2 regions of the Paenibacillus borealis genome follow, and region 1 is predicted to be linked to the other one. Evidence: riboswitches for the same ligand, from Rfam matches in the RefSeq annotation. Region 1 holds a riboswitch; the other holds the start of a gene.
What was found. A riboswitch is a leader RNA that binds a small molecule or an ion and turns the genes downstream of it on or off. The one in region 1 is predicted to bind cyclic di-AMP.

Region 1 (10,989 bases):
TGCACCCCACATTAGGCTCACCTTCCCCGTTTATGTATTGTTAATAGAAGTGCATAGATGTAGTTTACACTCTAATGGGGAACTGCAAACAATGTATCTTCCGGCGGACGGCTGCAGCTCCCCGATTAAAGCGCGAATTTTCTTTTTATGCCATGAAATATTAATACCGTTAATTAATACGATGTGGCGAACCTATGGATTCAATTGCCCGGAAACGGGTAACTTAGAATTAACAATCTCTTACTAACCAAAGGATGGGATCCTATATGGAACAAAACGTACAGAAGCTTATAGATTGGCTGGAGGCGCAGGAACATGCAACCCTGGTAATCAAGAAACAGGAGCTGGATGACCAGGATACTGTCCACTTTAATCTGGAGACTGTAGACTACCGAAACGCCGAGGATGTCCTTGATGAATACCTGGACAGTGCACTGATTCTGCGGGGTTCGGGGAATACCCTGAATGCTGACGGTGAGCTTGTGCCGCTTCCGCAGCCAAATTATGAGATCGCAGTGAGCGGGCTGAAGCTGAATTCAGTAGCAGAAGATAATGTCGAGCTGCAGACGGACAGAGCGAAATATTCGCTGGCCTTGAGCTGAATGAACTAGTACTACCTTAGACACATAAAGGCCATGGGTGAAGCTTACCCATGGCCTTACATACGTCTATTGATTCAAATATAAGAAATTATCAGCTTAATTATACTTCTTCGCCGAGAATCTCAACTTCCGTCTCCAGCTCAACATTGAATTTATCCTTAACTGTTGCACGCACATGCTGAATCAGTCCGATATAATCACTTGCCGTCGCATTATCCGCATTAACGATGAATCCGGCATGCTTGCGCGATACCTCTGCTCCGCCGATGCGGGTCCCCTGCAGTCCGCTCTCCTGAATCAGCTGGCCGGCATAACGGCCCGGCGGCCGCTTGAATACACTGCCGCATGAGGGATATTCCAGCGGCTGTTTGGATTCACGGAGATAGGTCAGCTCATCCATGGAGGACTTGATCGCCGCAGGATCACCCGGCTGAAGCGCAAATCTGGCCTCCAGCACAATATACTCTCCGCTGGCAAAGATGCTTTTGCGGTATCCCCACTGAAGCTGATCGCCCTGCATAATCACGAGCTGTCCGTCCTTGTTGATTACAAGTGCACTTTGCAGCACATCCTTAACCTCACCGCCGTAAGCTCCCGCATTCATATACAGCGCCCCGCCTACCGTTCCGGGAATACCGCAGGCGAACTCCAGACCCGTCAGCTCCTGCTCCAGCGCATACCTCGAAGCGTCGATAATCTTCGCCCCGCACTGCGCGTAGAGCAATCCGTCCCGGATGCCCATTTCCGTCATGTCAGAGGTCTGAAGCACAATGCCGCGGATGCCCCCGTCCCGGATAATGACATTCGAGCCGTTTCCGAGTACCGTAAGCGGTATATGATGATCATGCGCATATGTAGATATTCTCTGAATTTCATCGTAAGTAGCGGGTGCGGCCCAAATATCCGCTCGACCGCCCATGCGGGTATATACCAGATCCTTAAGATTCTCGTGGCGCTTCAGCGAGCCTGCTGTGACCAGCTGCTGCAAGTCCTCATATATGTTGTCAATATTCATTCTTCATGCTCCTAACTCTATGAAAATGATGATCGTGATCATCTGCCTGCCTCACACGTGCATCGCGGCAACCACAACTTTAACAACGAACAGGCTCCCTTGTCAATGACAGGAGCCTGTTTGGAAGCAGCATACAGCATTATTATGTTTCATTATTCCCGATTATAACCTATTTCCCGGCCGCAGCACGCTCTGAACGGAATTCTTCCCTTCTCTCAGCCCGCTCCCCCTCTTTCATCCGGGGACAGGTATAGCAGAGACGGCCGCCTTCAGTCCGGTAATACATACAGCAGCGGTTGCGCATCTGTACAGTCTGCTCCGGATCCGTGAGTGATTCAATCCTCCGCACCTTCACATGAAACGGATTCCGGGGCATCTGGAATACTTCAGCAGACATTTCGTCTTTCAGATAGCCGTAATCTGCTTCAATCCGATTAAGCATCTTAGGATCTGTAAGTCCGGCTGCAAAGGAATCCACATAATAATTGAATTTGGACGGCATCTGTCCCCAGATCTCGCCGAGCGATAGACCGCTCACCTGTGAAATGCTGCGTACCAGCGGCCCGGCAGTTTCTTGATAGAAACGGGCAAATACATCATTACGCCACACTTCCCTGCCCTGTTCTGCCTCAGGCCCCTGCTCCGTCTTCCACTCGTGAAGGGAGAAGGCAATCCGGCAATATCCGTCTGCAGGTATGAGATGAATACTCAAATTCATGAGGCTGAGATCGGGAACGATTGATAATCCTGTAACTGAATACTGAACCGCAAGTGCAAGATTGGACAGATAGCCGCCGAAATATGCAGCAGCCGCTTTATCGTCCAGTGCTTTCATTAGCGGCCCGTAAGTGTCCACAAATGCCCTCATGCCTTGCTCCTGCACCAGATCAATCGCAGCAAAAGAGTGCAGGGCTCCCTCCGGTTCTTCAGGATGAAGATCAAACTTGTTGCCGAATTCCTTAATCAATAGATCGTTCATTGCGCTGCTCCTCTCCGCTCCACTGGCCTGTACAGCTCACACTTACAGTCCGGCTGCCTTGTACGCGGCCAGTTCGTAAGGAAGGCACAGCGGCACTCCGGTACGCGGATCTGGTACAATATCAGCTTCAATGCCGAACACTTCACGCAGGACTCCCGGAGTCATTACATCAACCGGCGCTCCTTCACTGATTACATTGCCGGATTTGATCGCTACCATATGCTGCGCATAACGGGAGGCATGGTTCAAATCATGTACAACCATGATAATTGTCCGGCCTTCTTCCTCGTTCAGCTTCTGCAGCAGCTGCAGTACCTCCAGCTGATGGGCCATATCCAGGAATGTCGTCGGTTCGTCAAGGAATAGAATATCTGTCTGCTGTGCCAAAGCCATTGCAATCCAGGCCCGCTGACGCTGTCCGCCGGAGAGCCGGTCAATCGGACGGTCGTGGAACTCTGTCATGCCGGTAACTTCGATTGCATTAGCGATGATGCTGCGGTCTTCAGGTGTCATTGTGCCGAAGCCCTTCTGATGCGGGTAGCGGCCGTAACCAACCAGCTCAGATACTGTCAGACCGTCAGGTGCAGTAGGATTCTGCGGCAGAATCGCCAGCTGCTTGGCCACCTCTTTGGTGGACAGGTTATGAATGGATTTGCCGTCGAGCATGACGCTGCCGCTCTTCGGCTTCATGATGCGCGCCATCGTCTTCAGGATAGTAGATTTACCTGAGCCGTTCGCTCCAACCAGTGCCGTAATCTTCCCTGTGGGAAGCGACAGGTTCAGCCCCTTTACAATCATCGCCTCTGCGTATCCGATACTCAGCTGTTCTGTATTCAAACGTTCCGACATGATACTCACTCCTTAGAATTATAATTTTTGATGAGAACTTCGCCTATGAATGCCTATATTAAGCCTTCGATTTAGCCAAAAGATATAAAAAGTACGGGGCTCCAATGATCGCCACAACAATACCCGTAGGGATCTCTGTAGGCTGCAGAATCCAGCGTCCGATGGTATCTGCCGTAAGCAGCAGCAGCGCGCCGATCAAAGCAGCAGCCGGCAGCATGATCTGATGCCGCGGGCCTACAAGCCTGCGCGCCAGATGCGGTGCAATCAGTCCAACAAAGCCGATGCCCCCGCTTACCGAGACACAGGCACCTGCGAGAGCAACAGCGGCGGCCAGCAGCAGACGTTCCCGCTCCAGCGGCAGGCCAAGTCCCTTGGAGGTTTCATCCCCCAGGTTCAGTACGTTAAGCACCCGGGCTTTGTAGAATGCGAACGGCAGCAGGGTCAATATCCAGGGGAGCAGTGCCAGCACGAACCGCCAGTCTCCGCCCCAGATTTTGCCGGCCAGCCAGATGGCTACGAACTGATAATTCTGCGGGTCCAGCCTTAATGACAGGATCAGCTGAAAAGCATAAATGCCGGCACCTACGGCAATCCCGATTAGGATAAGCCGTGTAGGCGAGAGTCCGTCTGCTCTCCGGTAGGAGAGGAAGTAGATCAGTGTGGCCGTAAGAGCTGCACCTGCCAGCGCCAGCAGCGGAAGAACAAAGATTGGTGCTGCCGTGGTTGCCGGGACAAATGAGATGAAGATCAGCACTGCAAAACCCGCTCCGGCGTTTATCCCTAAGGTTGAGGGTTCAGCAAGAGCATTGCGCGACAGGCCTTGCAGAATAGATCCGGATACTGCGAAGCCCGCCCCGATGAGCAGTGAGATCACTATACGCGGCAGCCGGAAATCAAACAGAATCAGCTTCTGCTGTTGGGTTCCTTCTCCGAGTAGAGTATGTAGAACATCTAGTGGTGATAAGCGCATGAAGCCGGTATTCATACTGACTATAAAAATAACAACGATAAGTACGCCAAGCAGCGCTAAAATGCTGGCTTCTCTGGTGCGGCGCGCTTTAGCAGAGGGTACTAACATGGTCCTGTTCATTACAGCTCCCCCTTGCGCTTGCTGGCCAGATAGATGAAGAACGGTACACCGATTACAGCAATCAGGGCCCCAATTGGTGTTTCATAAGGCGCATTAATCATTCTCGCAGCGATATCGGCAAAGATAATGAGAATGCTGCCGAGTACAGCCGAGCAAGGAATAATCCAGCGGTAATCCACCCCAACGAGATAACGTGTAATATGCGGAATCATTAATCCGACAAAAGCAATCGGCCCCACCGTCGAGACCGCCGCTCCGGCAAGAATGACCACAATGATCATCCCTGCGGTCTGTACCAGCCGTGTACGCTGTCCCAGTCCTGCGGCAACATCCCGGCCCAGGCTTAACAGCGTGATAGAACGAGAGAGCACCAAAGACCCGATTAATGCTGCAGCGACCCAAGGAAACATAATCTTAAGCTGGGTCCAGTTCGCTCCGCCAATCCCGCCTGCCATCCAGAATGCGATATCCTGGGAGAGGTGGAACAGAATCGCGACGCCCTGGCTGACCGCCAGCAGCATGGCACTGACTGCTGCACCCGCAAGGGTCAGGCGAAGCGGGGTCAGCCCGCTGTGTGACAGCGAACCGATGCCGAAGACCAGCAGTGATGCTACTGCCGCTCCGATGAAGCAGTAGATCATGATATACATGAATGAGAGCGAAGGCGCAAAGGCGAACGCCAATGCCAGGCCGACGCCGGCTCCGGCGTTAAGTCCCAGCAGTCCGGAATCGGCCAGCGGATTGCGGGTCATTCCCTGCATAATCGAACCGGCAACCGCAAAACATGCACCGACCAGCGCTCCGGCCAGAGCCCGGGGAATCCGCAGCTCCCGGATGACCTGGTGCTGCGCCAGCTCCGGATTGAAGCGGAACACAGCTTCCCATACGGTAACCAGCCGGATATCCGCTGCCCCTAACGATACGGATAACATCAGGCCAAAGACGATCGCGGCACTCCCCAGCAGTAGAATGGTGACTGCAGCTACCGGCCGGGACCTGACGGGCTTGTCCCCTGCAGCAGTTGAAGGATTAAGCGTAGAACGTGTGGATGAAACCATAAGCCGTCTCCTAACAGGATTATTACTTGCTTCTAATTGATTATCATTCTCATTATCGCAAATATATGAATATTGTACAAGCAGATAGCACGTAAACTATGCTGTACTCTCTCAATCTTTAATTAATTTAAAAAAAGGTGCAGATCATCGCATCCGGGGATACAATGACCTGCACATTCTCTGCCGGCATAGGCTGATTACCGGCCCGTTAAGCGCCGCTTACTTCACAAGACTGCTCAGGGCATCATCAATTGTTTTAGAGTTAGCTATAGGACCGCTGTACAGCCAGCTGGTTGCTCTGCCAAACTCATGAACATTCCCCGCCTTAACAGCCGGAATCCCCTTCCAGATCGCGCCATCCGTAATTTCAGCAGCATCCGCCCCGTCACTGTTCACAAGGATGATATGATCTGCAGTCAGCTCAGATAATTTCTCAAGTGAAATCGGGTTCCACGTTGCTCTGGACTCTGCAGGAATTTCGGTGACCAGATTCGGGAGCTTCAGTCCAAGATCTCCATACAATACCGCTCCGCTGCTGCGGGTTTCGTCTACAATGAAGAAACTCTTGGAGACCAGCCAGAGAATGGCAACCGACTCATCGCCGATCGCAGCAGAGATTTTGGCTTTAGCATCCGCCGCTTTTTGATCATACGCTGTAATTGCTGCTTCTGCTTCAGGCGTTTTGTTCAATAGCTCGCCGATCTTGAGCAGCGATTTGCGCCAGTCCTTGCTGACTTCGTCGCCGAGTACATACGTAGGTGCAATTTTGTTCAACTGGTCATACAGGCCGTTCTGAACAGTACCTTCCGATTGTACGATGTGGAAGTCCGGTGCGAAGCTGGTTACGGCTTCCAGTGGAAGGTCATAGCTGATGGTTGGAACATCTTTAAGCTCAGCTGTGAGGTATTCCATAGTACCGTTTGTAACGGACCATTGGGCAACCGGAGTCACGCCGAGTGCGACCAGATAATCTTCCAAATAAGAAGCAAGTACACGCTGCGGGTTCGCAGGGATAGTGACTTTATGTCCCATTGCATCAGTTACTGTTTGCTCTACCGCTGGAGCTGTTGTTTCTGCAGGTGCAGTTGTTGCTTCGGCAGTTGCTGCAGGTGCCGTAGTTGCAGCTGTTCCGTTATTGGCCGCATTGTTATTTCCACATGCGGATAATAGCAGTGTTGTTGTCATGAGTCCGGCCATAGCCAGCTTCATGCTTGTTGATCTATGCAGGTTTAACGAAAACATTAAAAAACCCCTCCTGTATGTACATTCATTTATTGGTCAAAGGTGATTGTGGCCTTCGCCTCACATAAACTGATGATATTGATTCTCATTCTCTCTGTCAACTAAATTATAAGTAGTCCTGTATAAACATGCTGCGCAACACAAAAAACGGCTGTGTCCGCAACCTGCAGAAACAGCCGTTTTACATATAAAGGGTATGTCTATTTGTGCAAATGATATGGCACTGTTGCGATAACGATATCCTTCTGATTCATCAGATAAGAGCGGATGAACAAGCTGGTCTGATTATGCAGAATCGCCTGCCACCAGTGCTTCGTAACAAATTGCGGAATGAGTACCGTAATGTGGTCTGTTGAAGCGGTTTTCCACTCCACCGTATCGATGAATTTCACCAGCGGGCGGATGATGCTGCGGTAACGCGAGCGGAGTACAATCAGGCGCACCCCGGGATTCCACTCTTCCCACTTCTGTTCCATTTTGTGAATCTCTTCTTCATCAAATCCGACATATACAGCCACTACATTCTCAGTCAATGACTTCGCATAGCTGATGGAATGCAGTACCGCGCGGGTAACACCGGCAACGGGAACCACCACTGTACTTCCTTTAATACAAGGTTTATCCGTTGCCGGACAAATGCGCAGCTGATCTGCAATGTTCATATAATGGCGGTGAATCCGGTGGAATACGATGATTACAAGCGGCAGGAAGATGAAGGCCATCCACACGCTCGAGAATTTAGTAATAATGAAGATCAGGGTAATCGTCAAGGTTGTGAGCATGCCGACCGTATTCACGGCGAATTTGCTCTGCCAGCCCTTAGGCTTGGTTCTGTACCACTGTACCATCATGCCAAGCTGTGAAAGTGTAAATGGAATGAATACCCCAACTGCATATAATGGAATCAAGCCTTCGGTATTTCCGTGAAAAGCAGCTACTAGCACAGCCGACATTACACCGAGGAAAATAATGCCGTTCGAGAATCCCAGCCGGTCGCCGCGCACCATGAAGGCATGCGGTAAATATTTGTCTTTGGCGAACATGAACGCCAGCAGCGGGAAGGCCGAGTAGGCCGTATTTGCCGCCAGGAACAAGATTACCGCCGTGATCCCTTGAATGAAGAAGTACAAACCGCCGCGGCCAAAAGTAGACTCGGTAATCTGTGACACAACCGTTGCTTTCTCATCCGGCATGATGCCGTACCAATAAGCCAGGAGCGTAATCCCTGTGAACATAATACCGAGAATCAGGCCCATCAGCATCAGCGTTTTGGCCGCATTTTTCTCAGCAGGTGCTTTAAAGTTAGGGATCGCATTGGAGACTGCTTCTACCCCGGTCAGGGCCGAACAGCCGGAGCTGAATGCCTTAAGCAGGAGGAACATACTGACATTCGATACCGCTGATCCGATCTCCGGAACCTGGGCATGAGCTCCGCCGGTTGCATATTTGAAGACTCCGGCAATAATCAGCACAAAGATGGAGACTACGAACAGATATACCGGAATGGCTATGAAGGAAGCTGATTCGGTAACACCCCGCAGATTGACAATCGTTAAGAGCAGAATAACAGAAACCGCTATAAGTACACTATGATTATGAAGACCCGGGAACGCTGATGTGATCGCATCTGTCCCCGCCGAGGCGCTTACCGCAACGGTTAGAATGTAATCGACCAGCAGAGAACCGCCGGCCAAGAGACCGGTATGCACACCGAGATTGGTTTTGGCGACGATATACGCGCCACCGCCCTGCGGATAAGCAAAAATGGTCTGCCGATAGGACAGGATTAAAATGGCCAGCAGGCCCAATACGGCTAGTGCAATTGGCAATGAGTACCAGATAGCTGTAAAACCTGCGGCTACGAGTACGATTAAGATTTGTTCTGTTCCGTAGGCTACAGACGAGAGCGCATCAGAAGACAGGACAGCCAGTGCTTTCACCTTGGATAACTTTTCATGATCGAGTTCGTTCGACTTCATCGGACGCCCGATCAATAGTCGTTTTACCTTGCTTACCATTGTAGTAACAGTTCCTCTCTTTGTTAAGTTGAATCGGCAGTACCGCGCGCTGTTTTCATAAGTGGATTTCATAAATGCAGGCACAAAAATAAGCATACGGAAATGATCCGCATGCCTAAGTGCATGGTCATTATCCCACTATTGCTTACGAGGTTAGCTGGCGGATTCGGGCTGTGGTAGCCCTACGGATTTCGAGTCTGCTGACCCGCTTCCGATTCACCCCGTTGGCACTCGGCCAAGTTTGGTTCCCCCGTTTTTCCTTCCGGAAAATTCAGCGCATATTCAACTTCTCACAAGGACTAATATTAATCTACAATGCCTCTTCCGTAAAGCGTTGAAACAAATGAAAAAAGAATGAAAAACAACCAAAACAACCAAATCCATGATCCGGTATGTCTTGATCTTTCATTCTCTTTCATTATCCCTTTATCGCGTGATTTTACAGCGTTTCTGCTGATTAATTTACACTTAATTTAAGGGAAATATATACTCTTCATTCTGCCTGACGGCTTCTTACTCTCCTGCTTCCTCTTTGCGTCCAGTCCATAGCAGAATTGTGATCAAAGCGAACGCAATGAGTGCAAGCAGCGGGATGGTGATGAATCCGAAAAAATTCAGATAATCCGTGTTGCACGGCACACCAATCGTACATGGAAGCACCTTGCTGAGTGCCGGAATTTTTTGTTCCGCATAGTGGTAAATGGAAATGCTCCCGCCGATAATACTGAGGGGAAGTACATAAGGGATAATGCGTTTATCTCCCCGGTAAGTGGCAATTCCGAGCAAAAACAGCTGCGGGTACATGAATATCCGCTGAAACCAGCATAACTTGCAGGGCTCATATTTCAGTACTTCACTGAGATACAAACTTCCAGCTACAGCAACAACAGAGACGAACCAGGCCAAGTAGAGACAGTTGCGACGGCAGAATGCAGAGAATTTATTCATTGTGCAGCCACAGCTTCCGCAGCTACTTGGATTTGAGCATCAATTTCCTCCATATTAAAAGGTTCATTCACCTTGACTCCATTTACAAACAAACTCGGTGTATTGGTTACTCCAGTGTCTGTGCCAAGCTGGATATCTCTCTCCAGTTCGCTTTCGTAGGTCTTGTCTTCAATATCTTTACGCAGCAGGTCGAAATCAATAGGCAGTTCTAATTGCTGTGCAAGACTTACCAGGAAGTCCGGTGTTGCCCATTCTTCCTTCTCTGCGCCTTGGTTAGCGTAAATGGCATCGAAGAATTTCCAGAAGGCCTCTTGGTTCTGATGGTACACGGAGAGTGCCGCAAGTGAGGCTGTTCTCGAATCCGTACCGATAAAGGCCAGGTTCACGAAATAAAAGGCTGCTTTATCCTGATTTACATACTCCTGAACGATTTGCGGTTTGATTACCCCGGTAAACTGGGCACAAGCCGGACATTTGTAATCGCCGAATTCGACGATTTTGACTGGAGCATCTTCTTTACCCAGCCGCGCCATTTCACTGTAATTGAAATCCACCGGATCCGCAGTGGATCCTGCAGTTGAGCTGTCCTTCGAGGCTAGCATGAATAACCCTACAAAAATAATAACGACTAAGGCCACTGTACTCACGATCAGAATTCTCGTTTTCTGCTTCTGCTGCTCCTGCTCTGCCCGGCGTTTCTCCTGCTTGCTCATCTGGGGAAGCGCGACATTGTTCTTTTTCGATTTGCTCAAAGAGAGTTCCTTTCCGTCCGTAGGACTGTCGTGATAAAAGATAAGTTACTTTAAAATTATATAATTAAAGTTCTCTCCTTGGCAAACCCTACATTATACAGCTTTTGTTGCCGCAGCCTCTTCACTGTCTTCATTTTCTTTGTTGTAAACCAGCTCCGGCGATGGGTCCAGCGACTGTAGTATAATTCTGAAAAAGAACTGGGTACCGCCGCCCGGCGCTGGCTCCGCCCATATTTCTCCTTGCATGAGCTCCACCAGCTTCTTACAAATGGCCAGCCCCAGACCGGTACCCGGATATTTGCGCGTGTGTGAAGCATCCACCTGAGAGAAGGATTGAAACAGCAGCTGCAGCTTATCCGGCGGAATGCCTATACCCGTATCATGCACCATAAACTGAAGTGTTTGTGAAGCTCCCTTCATCCCACAGGACTCAACA
Region 2 (10,989 bases), 3.7 Mb from region 1:
ATACTGCCCCGGCCGCTGTAAACTCTACCCCGGGATGGTCACAAAAAGAAGACAAATTATTTACCGTTGTCCTATCATCCTCTCTGCAACATGAATATCTCCTCTCTTCCTTCCCCATAATGAAGAATATAAGCAGAGGCGGCTTGCTTTGCTGTCCTTTCAGGGGCAGTCCGCCGTTTCTGCATGAAATAGAAGGAGCCTGATGTTATGCCGCGCGATTCTGCTGCACCCAAAGTCCCGAAGCGCCGCCTCCGCCGGCTCTTCCGCCTGCTGGTCTTCTCCGCCCTCCTGTTCCTGGTAGGGGCCGGAGTTCTGCTTGGGCTTTTATATCAGAAACCTCTCCCTCCGCTCGGGGATGATATCCGCTCCAGGCTGCTTGATTCCAGGGGCAATGTACTGACTACCTTCACTACTGACGGACGCAGCCGTGACCCTGTGGAACTTAATCAAATCTCTCCGCTGCTTATCAAGGCCACTCTGGCTGTAGAGGATCGCAAATTCTATAGTCATACCGGATTTGATCTCAAGGGGATGGGCAGAGCTGTGCTCGCCAACCTGGAGGCAGGAGGACGTACTCAAGGGGCCAGTACACTGACCCAGCAGCTTGCGCGGAATTTGTACCTGACCCATGAGAAAACATGGACCCGCAAGAGTAAAGAGGCTCTCTACACCCTCCAGCTGGAGATGAAATACAGCAAAGACGAGATCCTGAACATGTATCTAAATGAAATCTACTATGGTCACGGTGCCTATGGTATTGAGGCCGCTGCCCAAATGTATTTCGGCAAACCGGCCGCTGACCTGGATCTGGCGGAGAGCGCCCTGCTGGCCGGAGTTCCCAAAGGCCCTACCTATTACTCGCCTTACACCCACCTGGACAGTGCTGTTAAGCGGCAGGGTATCATACTGGAAGCCATGGTCGATGTGGGGGATATTACGGAATCGCAGGCGGAGGCGGCTGCCCGGGAGAAGCTGAACCTCAAACCGCAGGGCCAGAAGGATACTACTGTAGCTGCACCCTATTTCCGCGATTATGTGCGCAGCCTTGTTATAGACAGTCTGCACATCAGCAGCGACGAGCTGGATCAGGGCGGGCTGAATGTCTACACGACCCTTGATCCGGATATGCAGCAGGCTGCGGAAGAGGCCGTGGATCAGGGAATGGACCATAGCAGCGAGCTGGAAACCGCCCTGGTGTCCATTGACCCCCGTACCGGCTATGTGAAGGCCATGGTTGGAGGGACCAATTACCGTTCGAGCGCGTTTAATCATGCCCTGGCCACAACACGCCAGCCTGGTTCTTCCTTTAAACCGATTATGTATTTATCCGCGCTGTCTTCCAAGGAGATGACCGGGTTGTCTGTCTTCAACAGCCAGCCGACAATGTTCCACTATGACAACAACCGCAAAACCTATCAGCCCCGCAACTTCGGCGATAAGTATCTCGGCGAGATCAACATGAAGCAGGCGATTGCCGCTTCCGATAATATTTATGCCGTAAATACAATTATGAAGATTGGCGCGGATAAGGTGGCCGCTATGGCCGTCGCTATGGGAATCAACAGCCCGCTGCAAAGCGTCCCCTCTCTGGCACTCGGCACTTCCCCTGTCAGTCCGCTGGAGATGGCTTCCGCCTTCGCGGTTATCGGCAATGGCGGAGTGAAGCAGCCTGTTACCGCAATTCTGAAAATTACAGATGCGGGCGGACATCTTCTATATGAAGCTCCGCAGCTTCAAGGGCAGTTTGTGGTGGAACCGGCAGCAGCATATGTGCTGACCCGGCTGATGGAAGGCGTCTTCGAGAGCGGAGGAACGGGTAACCGTGTGGCCTCGATGATCAAACGCCCGGTTGCCGGCAAAACAGGCACTACCGACACAGACGGCTGGATGGTGGGCTTCACTCCTGAGCTCTCCACTGCGGTCTGGGTGGGTTATGACAAGGGAAGGGACATTGCCACCGCCGATGGAAGACGTGCAGCGCCTATCTTTGCGCAATTCACGGAAAAAGCACTGGAGAATGTACCGCCGAAGATTTTCCCCATTCCCGATGGCGTGGTCAGCGTATATATCAATCCGCAGTCCGGCAAGCTGGCTACAGCAGCCTGTCCGGAGAAAGAGCTTACGACCTTCATCAGCGGCACGGAGCCTACTGAGTACTGCGACCAGCATGCGGCCGGTGACTCCGATTCTACCCCGGATGGCAGCAACCCGGGGATTGCCGGGCCTGCCAAGGAGGACCATTCGCTATGGAATGACATCAAACGCTGGTGGATGAACTGATCCGGCATTGCTGCCGCCGGAGACTTGCGTTACGATGGGATGAGCCCGGCAAGGCGCTCTCTTAAGCGTTAATTCGCCGCAGGAAGGTGTCATCCATTCATGAAGCTGAATTCTTCAGGCGTCCCGGACCATTCCGCCCCGCAGCGGATGCTGCAGCCTGGACTCTATGCGCTTGCAGCAGTAGAAGCAGCACCGCGCCTCCTGGGCCAGCATCTCGTCCGGCGCACCGAAGACGGTGATATCCGCTGCCGTATTGTGGAGACTGAAGGCTACGGCGGCGCTGAAGACAAAGGGAGCCATGCCTACGGAGGGCGGCGGACTGCCCGCACGGAAGCGATGTTCAGCGCCGGAGGCGCCGCGTATGTATACCTGATCTACGGGATGTACCATTGCCTCAATGTGGTTACCGCCGCAGAAGACGAACCGCATGCGGTCCTGATCCGTGCAGTGGAGCCGCTTACCGCCAGGGACGCGGAGCTTATGGCTGCATACAGGGGAATTGCTGCCAGGAAGCCTTCAGATCTGTCCGGCGGCCCGGGTAAGCTGTGCCGGGCACTGAGGATAGATAAAAGCCTCAATATGGCCAGATTCGATCTCCATGGAGGGCCAATATGGCTGGAGCAAGGCGAAGCCCCGGCGTCTCTGGATATCGTCCAGGCTCCGCGCATCAATATTCCCTATGCCGAAGAATACGCGCTGAAGCCTTGGCGTTTCTATATCCGGGGCAATCCCTATGTCTCGGTCAGCAGCACGGATGCGCAGCCGCTCATCCTCACCTGAAGATAGTTTCACTCCGCTGTTTCGGCTGCGCTAATTTGGGTAAAAAATAGAGAACCCTAATAAACCTCTCCCCTGGGACTTCCCAAAGGGAGAGGTTTTATATGTTTTTCTGCCCCGGTTCTCCTGCTACGCCGTAAAACGGGACATTTCCCGCATAAGTGACAAGAAACAACATAAATTGAATGCGCTTTCCCCGTTCTCTAAACTTACAATTACTGCTATAATCAAAGATATCCACAAAAAATATAAAGATGTAAATGAGGGACATGGGATGAAAGATACAGGCATGATCCGGAGTTTAGACAGTCTTGGTAGAATTGTGGTTCCCGTAGAAATCCGCATGACACGAAATATTGACATTGGGGATCCCATCGAGTTTTTTATTCTGAATGAGGAAATTATCGTCCTCAGAAAGTACACCTCCACTGAATGCACATTCTGCAGAAGTCTTGACCATGTAACCTACTATAAAGATCAATTCATTTGTAATACCTGCCTCAAGGAGCTGAGTGACCCCGGACGCGGAACTGAAGAGATCTCTGTCGCTCCAGACTCAAGCGAGGAGAATGCCGAGCCTGTCCGCAGTGGACGGAGAACGAAGACGGAAGAAATGAGCCAGCGGCTGGAGAAAGCGATGGAGGATCACCCCTATGCCAATCAGAAGGAGCTTGCCGAGGTGCTCGGAATCAGCCAGGCCAGAGTAAGCCAGCTGAAGCGCAAGCTAAGTACTTCCGGCAGAGCGACACCCTAGCAGCGTATATCACATCATACATAAGGCTTGGCCCTCTACCATCAGAGAGCCAAGCCTTGTTTTTGGGTTATGCCGTCCCTACTCCGACAATGCCGCTTTCAGCTCTTCAGGCGAAGCGGCCCACCACTCTTCATTATGGGCGATCAGAAGTGACTTCAGCGCGGCACGCTCTGTAGAACCAAGTCCCTCCAGAATAATCTTCCGCTTCAGGGCAGCATCCAGCTTATTAACATGATCCGCGAGAATCTTCCAGCCCCGGCGGGCTTCGGAATCGATCCACATCTCACAGGCGGTAATTCCGCCATAGAACTGGCCCTCCGGTGTACGATCCACAGCGACCCAGACGACCCAGACCTGTCTTCCTTCCGGAACATCCTCACGGTTCACGGAGAACTTAATCCCCTTCTCCACTTTGCTCTTGGCATGCATGGCACCGATATCGATAACGGCGATACCCTGATCAATGATGACAGGCGAAACATTACCCAGATCAATGGAGCCTGCACCGAAGCCTTTATGCTTACTCTTGGCATTTACAATATTCAAGGCAATCTGCTTTTTGCCCTCCGGTTGTACGTTATCCACAAGTGCACATCCTTTCTATTCACTAATTATTTAATTTTAGCTAATAATGCGCCGATTGCAAACATATACATCCCGTAGATGCTTGTCACGGGAGGAATCACAGTATGAAGCCACATTCATTAAGGTATACCCTCATCTTCGCAGCCCTGGCTGTTCTCACCTTGCTTGGAGGCGGAATATGGTTTCTTTCAGGGCATAGCCCTGCCGTATGGACTGCCTATGCCCCAAAAGAGGCCAAGTCCCCCGCCGATCTGCCGCAGCAGCAGATCGTGCAATCTGCCCTTCCGGAGATCACTCCTCCTCCAGTATCAGAGGCTTTAAGCCAGCGTGTGGTGGAATATCACATGGATGTGCAGCTGCTGGCCGATACGGAAACCTTAACCGCTTCCGAAACGATGACCTGGACCCATCCGGGCAAGAAGCCGGTCCAAGAGCTCTATTTTCACCTTTACCCTAATGCCTTCGCTTCCGGCAATACAACCTTCATGAAGGAATCCGGAGGAACTCTACGCGGCGACTCCATGCCTGCGGGCGGGTATGGCAGCCTGACACTTACGGATCTGCGGACCTCCGAGGGCGTTTCGCTAATGCAGCGTACCCAGTATGTGCAGCCTGACGATGGCAATACGAATGACAAGACACTGCTTAAAGTCCACCTGCCCCAGCCGGTAAACGGCGGTGAGAGCGTAACACTCAAGCTCCAGTTTGAGGTCAAGCTGCCGAAAATATTTGCCCGTATGGGAACCGCCGATAACTTCGTTATGGCCGGCCAGTGGTTTCCCAAGCTCAGCGTCTATGAGCCTGCAGGTACAAGGGGAGTGAAGGAAGAAGGCTGGAACCTGCATCAGTACCATGGCACATCTGAATTCTACAGCGACTTCGGTATTTACAATGTAACCATTTCCGTCCCTTCCGATTACAAGGTTGCCGCCACCGGATTTCCGGTGAAGAACGCCCGGCTGGTGCAGGACCGCAAGATCTATCAGTTCTACGCTGATGATGTTCATGACTTCGCTTGGGCGGCCTCGCCGGATTTCGTGGTTGCCGAGAAGGCCTTCTCTGCGCCGCAGGTACCCGGGGTAAAGATTAAGCTCTATCTGGACCCGCTGCATAAGGATCTTCAGGAGCGCTATTTCCAGGCCGCAGAGGCTGCCCTAACCGCCTTCAGCAAATGGTACGGCCCGTATCCTTACTCCACGTTATCCATTGTAGTCCCGCCTGAGTCCGGCAACGGTGCCGGAGGGATGGAATATCCGACACTGATCACCGCCTTCGGTGCTGCCGAGGCAACGCCCAGCACTTCGCTTGAGCGCACCGTGATCCATGAAATCGGACATCAGTATTTCTATGGCATGGTTGCCAGCAATGAATTCGAGGAAGCATGGCTGGACGAAAGCTTCACTTCATATGCCGAAGACCGGCTGATGGAGCAGGAATACGGCGTAGCAACAAGCCTCCCGCTGCAGTCCAGCCTGGTCTCTTCCTCACAGCCGCTCAACCTGGAAACCTGGAAATACAGCGGCGATGATGCCTACACGCGGAATGTGTATATCCGGGGCAAGCTGGTGCTCCGTGACATCGAACGGTTAGCAGGAACCAAGAACATGGATGCCATCCTCGCCGCCTATGTCCGTAAGTACCGCTTCAAGCATCCCTCTACCGCTGACTTTCAGAAGATTGTGGAGAAAGTAACCAAGCAATCCTGGCAGACCTATTTTGACCAATATGTCTACAGCGGCGGTGCCCCAGATTTTGCAGTGGACGATATCCGTCTTACGGCCAAACGGGGCAGCGGTGACGGAGCGGGAATTCAATATGATGCTGTAGTTAAGGTAAGCAACCAAGGCAGCCATTATGGCGATGTCCCTGTAAAATTCACATTCTCGGACGGGTATACTGTGCAGCAATACTGGAATGGCGAGGGAAAAACAACATCTTTTGAATTATCCTATAAAGCGCCTCTGGTCTCCGCCGAGATTGATCCGGAGCATTCCATACTGCTGGAGAGCAAGCATCTCAATAATTTCAGAATGGCGGAGCTTGAGCACAGTACTCTCTCCCGCTGGACGCTTAGCGCGACAACTCTGCTTGAAACCCTGCTCGGAACTCTTGTCTGGTGAGGTGAAGGATTGTGAAAAGTTCGATAACCCGCGGTTGGTGCAGCATGAAAGAGCAATTTTATATACTGATTCTGCTATTTATTTACCGGCTGTTCTGGGGCTATTTCATGTACAAGTTCATTAAAAGCGCCGTCGTTCCGGTACTTCTGCGTTATCCGGATGCGGATGCCGGCGGCAGCGGAATGGGCAGGCTGCTGTATTACATTGAGGGACAATCTGCGCTTCACACGGACCCGGATGTCCGGCAGTGGCTATGGCTGCTCCTGGCACTGTCCGTCTTGCGGCTGCTGCTCTCCCCCTTTATCCGGGCGGGGCTGCTGCACGAACTTCATCAGGAACGCGCCGGGGAGCGCGGGCTGTTCTTTTTTCCCGGTATGAAGCGTTACGGGCTGCCGGTCCTGTTGTTCAGTCTCGTTGAATGGGCGCTGGCCCTTCTGCCGCTCTATTGGCTGCTGCCGAAGATGTACCGCCTGCTCCTGAACGGCATTCTCGACTATCCGCGGCTGCTGACGCTCGTGCCTTATGTGCTGGGCTGGCTCGTCTACCTCTTCCTGATCCGCAAGCTGCTGCTCTTTATGCAGTTCGGCTATACCGCCGGCACTGGCATGTTCTCTTCGCTGCTGATTGCGCTGAAGGTGCTGCTGCATTCCATCGGGATATCCGTCATTATGGGGGCGGGTAGTCTGCTTACACTGATTCTCTGCAGCGCTGCGGCGCTCCTCTGTCCCGGTCTCCCGGCCCTGCTGCTGCGTCAGGCAGCCTTCTTGCCATCCACTCTGTTCAAAATGTGGGGCATCGCCGCCCAGTATCACCTCTGGTCCAGTAAATCATTTCCACAATAATCGGCCGCCAAACCGGCATACTAAAAGAGTCATTGCCCTTAATTGAGGCGCATGACTCTTTTTTGATTACTGCTGGGACAAGTGCATTTGCAAAACTGTAAATCCTTTGGTACAATGATGCCTGTACTACTAGTAACAAATTTGTAATCTTTCAAACGGATTAATGCAGCTACTGTAAACGAAGTACTTAATCTTATGTCGATATGTCACTGTTCTGGTGCACAAAACGCCGAATTCCCTGCACCGGGAAGTGGGGGAACCATATTTTGGGTGAATTGATCTCGCTTTAGAGGGGTCATAGGGGAACCTTCTACCGAATCCTTAAGCTAACCTCGCAGGCCTTGGAAGGAGTACATCTTTTGAGAAGTCAGAATTTCAAGAAGAAATGCACCGCAGCAGCGCTGGGTCTTGTGATGGTATTCACACTTGGAGCGGGCAGCGCTTTCGCAGACTCCAAAATGGATACTGTGATCTCAAAAACCATTGGAACGGCATATAAAACCGGGGGCACCAGCACCAGCGGCTTTGATTGTTCCGGATTCACCAAATACGTATTCAAGAACCTCGGGCTTACACTGCCGCGTACCTCTAAGGCACAATACAGTGTAGGGACAGCCGTATCCAAGAGTAATCTGCGTTCGGGCGATTTGGTATTCTTCAATACCCTGGGCAACGGAGTTTCCCATGTCGGTATTTATGTCGGCAATGGAAAATTCGCACAATCCTCCAGTTCGCGTGGTGTAACCATCAGTTCGCTGAGTCAGGCATACTGGGCCAACCGCTACGTTGGCGCTAAAAGAGTGATGAGCACAACAGCTTACCAGGCTGTCGCTTACGATTGAACCCTTGTACATTTCCTCGAATATTTACCTCTAACATCTAAATATAACTTATACGAGCCCGGAATTTGATTATTGCCGTAATCATTTCCGGGTTTTTCCTTTTCCTTATTCTACCTTTTACACAAATCTGCAAACCCTGAAACACCTTTTTATCCCAAATTCAAAGAAAAAATCATTAAAAGCTCACCCGGGACGTAAATTTGAGTCTTTCTATACAGCTATAACTCTAAAAAAACGCAAAAATATGCATTAATATGTTATAAGTGATTGCCAAGCGCCTTAGTCTTTGTTACAATTATCGCAGTGAGATTTTAGTAACATTTTTGTAATTATTGAATCGCTTTTAACAAAGGTTTTGTCATGTATTGAGTAACAGCTAATCCTAATCAACAGTCGTGCCGAGTTCCCTAACGATTTAGGGAAACGGGGGAACCAACTTTGGGTGAATTGACCTCCTATTCTAAGAGGGGTCATAGGGGACCTTCAACCGAACCCTTAAGCTAACCTCGTAGGCATTTGGAAGGGGTATTTACTTTTGAAGAAGAAGCTAGCAGCCGCAGTACTAAGCTTTTCCATCATCTTCACCATTGGAGCAGGAAGCGCTTTCGCGGATTCCAAAATGGATAAAGTTATCGACAAAGCCATCGGGACTAAATACGTATCCGGCGGTGTATCCACGAACGGTTTTGATTGCTCCGGATTTACAATGTATGTTTTTGATAAGATCGGCATTAACCTGCCCCACCAATCCGGCTCCCAATACCAGATGGGTACGGCCGTATCCCGCGACGAAATGAGACCGGGCGATCTTGTATTCTTCAATACAAGCGGCAAAGGCATTTCCCACGTCGGTATTTATGTCGGTGACGGTGAGTTCGCACATGCTTCTTCCTCGCGTGGTGTAACCATCAGTTCGCTGAGTGACAGCTACTACGTCAACCGCTACGTTGGCGCCAAACGGATTATGAGTACAGATGCTTACAAGACTGTAGCTACAGATTCCGAAGACAATGATGATGTGCAATAATTTGTCCTACCATAAGCGCTTTTCCAGGATTTTTGCCGAAATCTTGGAGGAGGGCTTATTTTTTTTGTCTATAAAATTACTTACCCCGCTCTATATTTGTAAAACACCAATTTTGCTCTTTCGTAAAATATTTTTTGGCGTTTGTCAAGTTTCTGTATCTCCGCGAGGTTTTTGCGTCGGATATGGCCCGTTTTGTATATAATATTTATAGAATGAAGTTACGTTCCCTTGAAAGGAGGCCTCCCGCTTATGATAAGTTCCCCGGTAACTTTTTATGTTGTTCCTATGGAGTCCCGGCATGCCGCTGAGATCTGTGAGTGGAACTATAGGCCCCCGTATAATATTTACGGCTGGATGCCCTGGGAGCAGATGCAGGCACTCGGTATTGAGTTCGGTGACCCGCAGCTGCGCAGCGAGCAATATGTTTCTGTTGTGAACGGACAGGGAATCCTGTGCGGCTTCGCCCAGCTGTTCCCTATGGAGGGTGTAGTCCGGCTCGGAATCGGCATGCGGCCCGATCTGTGCGGTCATGGCATGGGGCATCTCTTCATGAAGGCTATCGTGCAGGCGGCCCTTGTCCGCTATCCCGAACGGGAGATCGATTTGGAGGTTCTCACCTGGAATCAGCGCGCCATCCGTGCTTACCAGAAATGCGGTTTTACCATAACAGATACCTACGAACGCAGAACTCCAACAGGCGATAAGCCTTTTTATTGTTTGGTCTATGAGAAATAGCATTCCACTTCTATAGAATTGAAAATTTCGCAGGAATTTCGTTCATTTTTTTGACACAAATGCTATGATAACGCTTCACCATCCGCTATAATGAAGGAAGCAGCTTACATGGAGGGACGGATGCAGATGCAGAAATGGATCATGAGCGGTTTGTTTTTTGCCGCCTGTGCCTTTGCGGTGGTCTTAATGTTTACCTTGCCCGGCAAAGCCGAGGTGGCGGAAGAGAACAAACCGACAATGCCTGAGGTTGTGCTGGACGCGGCCGGTGCGGAGGCTCTAGTGAAAGCCAACTGCATCACCTGCCACGGGGATCAGCTTCAGGGCGGAGTAGGGCCGAACCTGCAGCAGGAGGGCGCACAGCATGACGCGGCACAAATCTACAGCATTGTGACCAAGGGCCGCGGGCAGATGCCTTCCTTCAAAGACAAACTAGCCCCCGAGGAGATTGCGAACGTCGCATTATGGCTGGCCGAGAAGAAATAATAATCTTTATGAAACAAAATGCCCGCTGCAAAGGATATCCGGATATCCTTGCACGGGCATTTTTATTGATCAGGCGGTACTGCTATTTCCATAAGGATCCTGTCCTCTAACGGTTTTTCTCAAAAGCCTCATTAATTTCGTTGGCCTGGCGTATATCCAGCTTCTCCACATCTACAGGCAGACGCAGAATAACGGTCTTGTAATCAATCGTGATATGCGGGTGATGGTCGAAAGCTTCTGAGATCGCGGCGACCGCATCCACAAAGGCAATTCCCTTCATATATTCATTGAACATATATTTACGCACCATAATATCCTGTTCCAGCTTCCAGCCTTCCAGCTTGCCGATCTGCTCCCGCAGTTCTTCCTCTGTAATTGGCAATTTGTTTCCTCCCTTGCTTAATTAGCTATATCCACTGCAGTCCTATCCTTCAAATAAAACATCCCTCAGCTTCTGAAAGTCCAAGGGATGTGCCAGGCCAAAGATTTTTTTCGATTTAATGTATTCTTAAATCCCGGCAAATAGTACTTCTCATCCCAATTT

Region 2: it holds a riboswitch for cyclic di-AMP, as region 1 does, so the genes downstream of both, PBOR_RS00490 (C40 family peptidase) here and PBOR_RS19030 (APC family permease) in region 1, are expected to answer to the same signal.

The regions. Positions count from the first base shown of each region.
Region 1 is NZ_CP009285.1:4,559,363-4,570,351, forward strand. Features, by position in the region: gene PBOR_RS18990 (ZIP family metal transporter) at 1-12, opposite strand, end outside; gene ymzB (protein YmzB) at 267-602, shown strand; gene murB (UDP-N-acetylmuramate dehydrogenase) at 703-1,617, opposite strand; gene PBOR_RS19005 ((2Fe-2S)-binding protein) at 1,787-2,596, opposite strand; gene PBOR_RS19010 (ABC transporter ATP-binding protein) at 2,639-3,445, opposite strand; gene PBOR_RS19015 (FecCD family ABC transporter permease) at 3,504-4,523, opposite strand; gene PBOR_RS19020 (FecCD family ABC transporter permease) at 4,535-5,593, opposite strand; gene PBOR_RS19025 (ABC transporter substrate-binding protein) at 5,813-6,835, opposite strand; gene PBOR_RS19030 (APC family permease) at 7,036-8,853, opposite strand; cyclic di-AMP (ydaO/yuaA leader) riboswitch at 8,981-9,140, opposite strand; gene PBOR_RS19035 (disulfide oxidoreductase) at 9,367-9,801, opposite strand; gene PBOR_RS19040 (DsbA family protein) at 9,798-10,553, opposite strand; gene PBOR_RS19045 (ATP-binding protein) at 10,647-10,989, opposite strand, start outside.
Region 2 is NZ_CP009285.1:100,033-111,021, reverse strand. Features, by position in the region: gene PBOR_RS00525 (transglycosylase domain-containing protein) at 208-2,280, shown strand; gene PBOR_RS00520 (DNA-3-methyladenine glycosylase) at 2,380-3,060, shown strand; gene PBOR_RS00515 (AbrB/MazE/SpoVT family DNA-binding domain-containing protein) at 3,332-3,811, shown strand; gene PBOR_RS00510 (YwhD family protein) at 3,890-4,396, opposite strand; gene PBOR_RS00505 (M1 family aminopeptidase) at 4,501-6,516, shown strand; gene PBOR_RS00500 (hypothetical protein) at 6,561-7,358, shown strand; cyclic di-AMP (ydaO/yuaA leader) riboswitch at 7,576-7,714, shown strand; gene PBOR_RS00495 (C40 family peptidase) at 7,772-8,200, shown strand; cyclic di-AMP (ydaO/yuaA leader) riboswitch at 8,587-8,730, shown strand; gene PBOR_RS00490 (C40 family peptidase) at 8,736-9,227, shown strand; gene PBOR_RS00485 (GNAT family N-acetyltransferase) at 9,477-9,962, shown strand; gene PBOR_RS00480 (c-type cytochrome) at 10,089-10,445, shown strand; gene PBOR_RS00475 (4a-hydroxytetrahydrobiopterin dehydratase) at 10,552-10,827, opposite strand.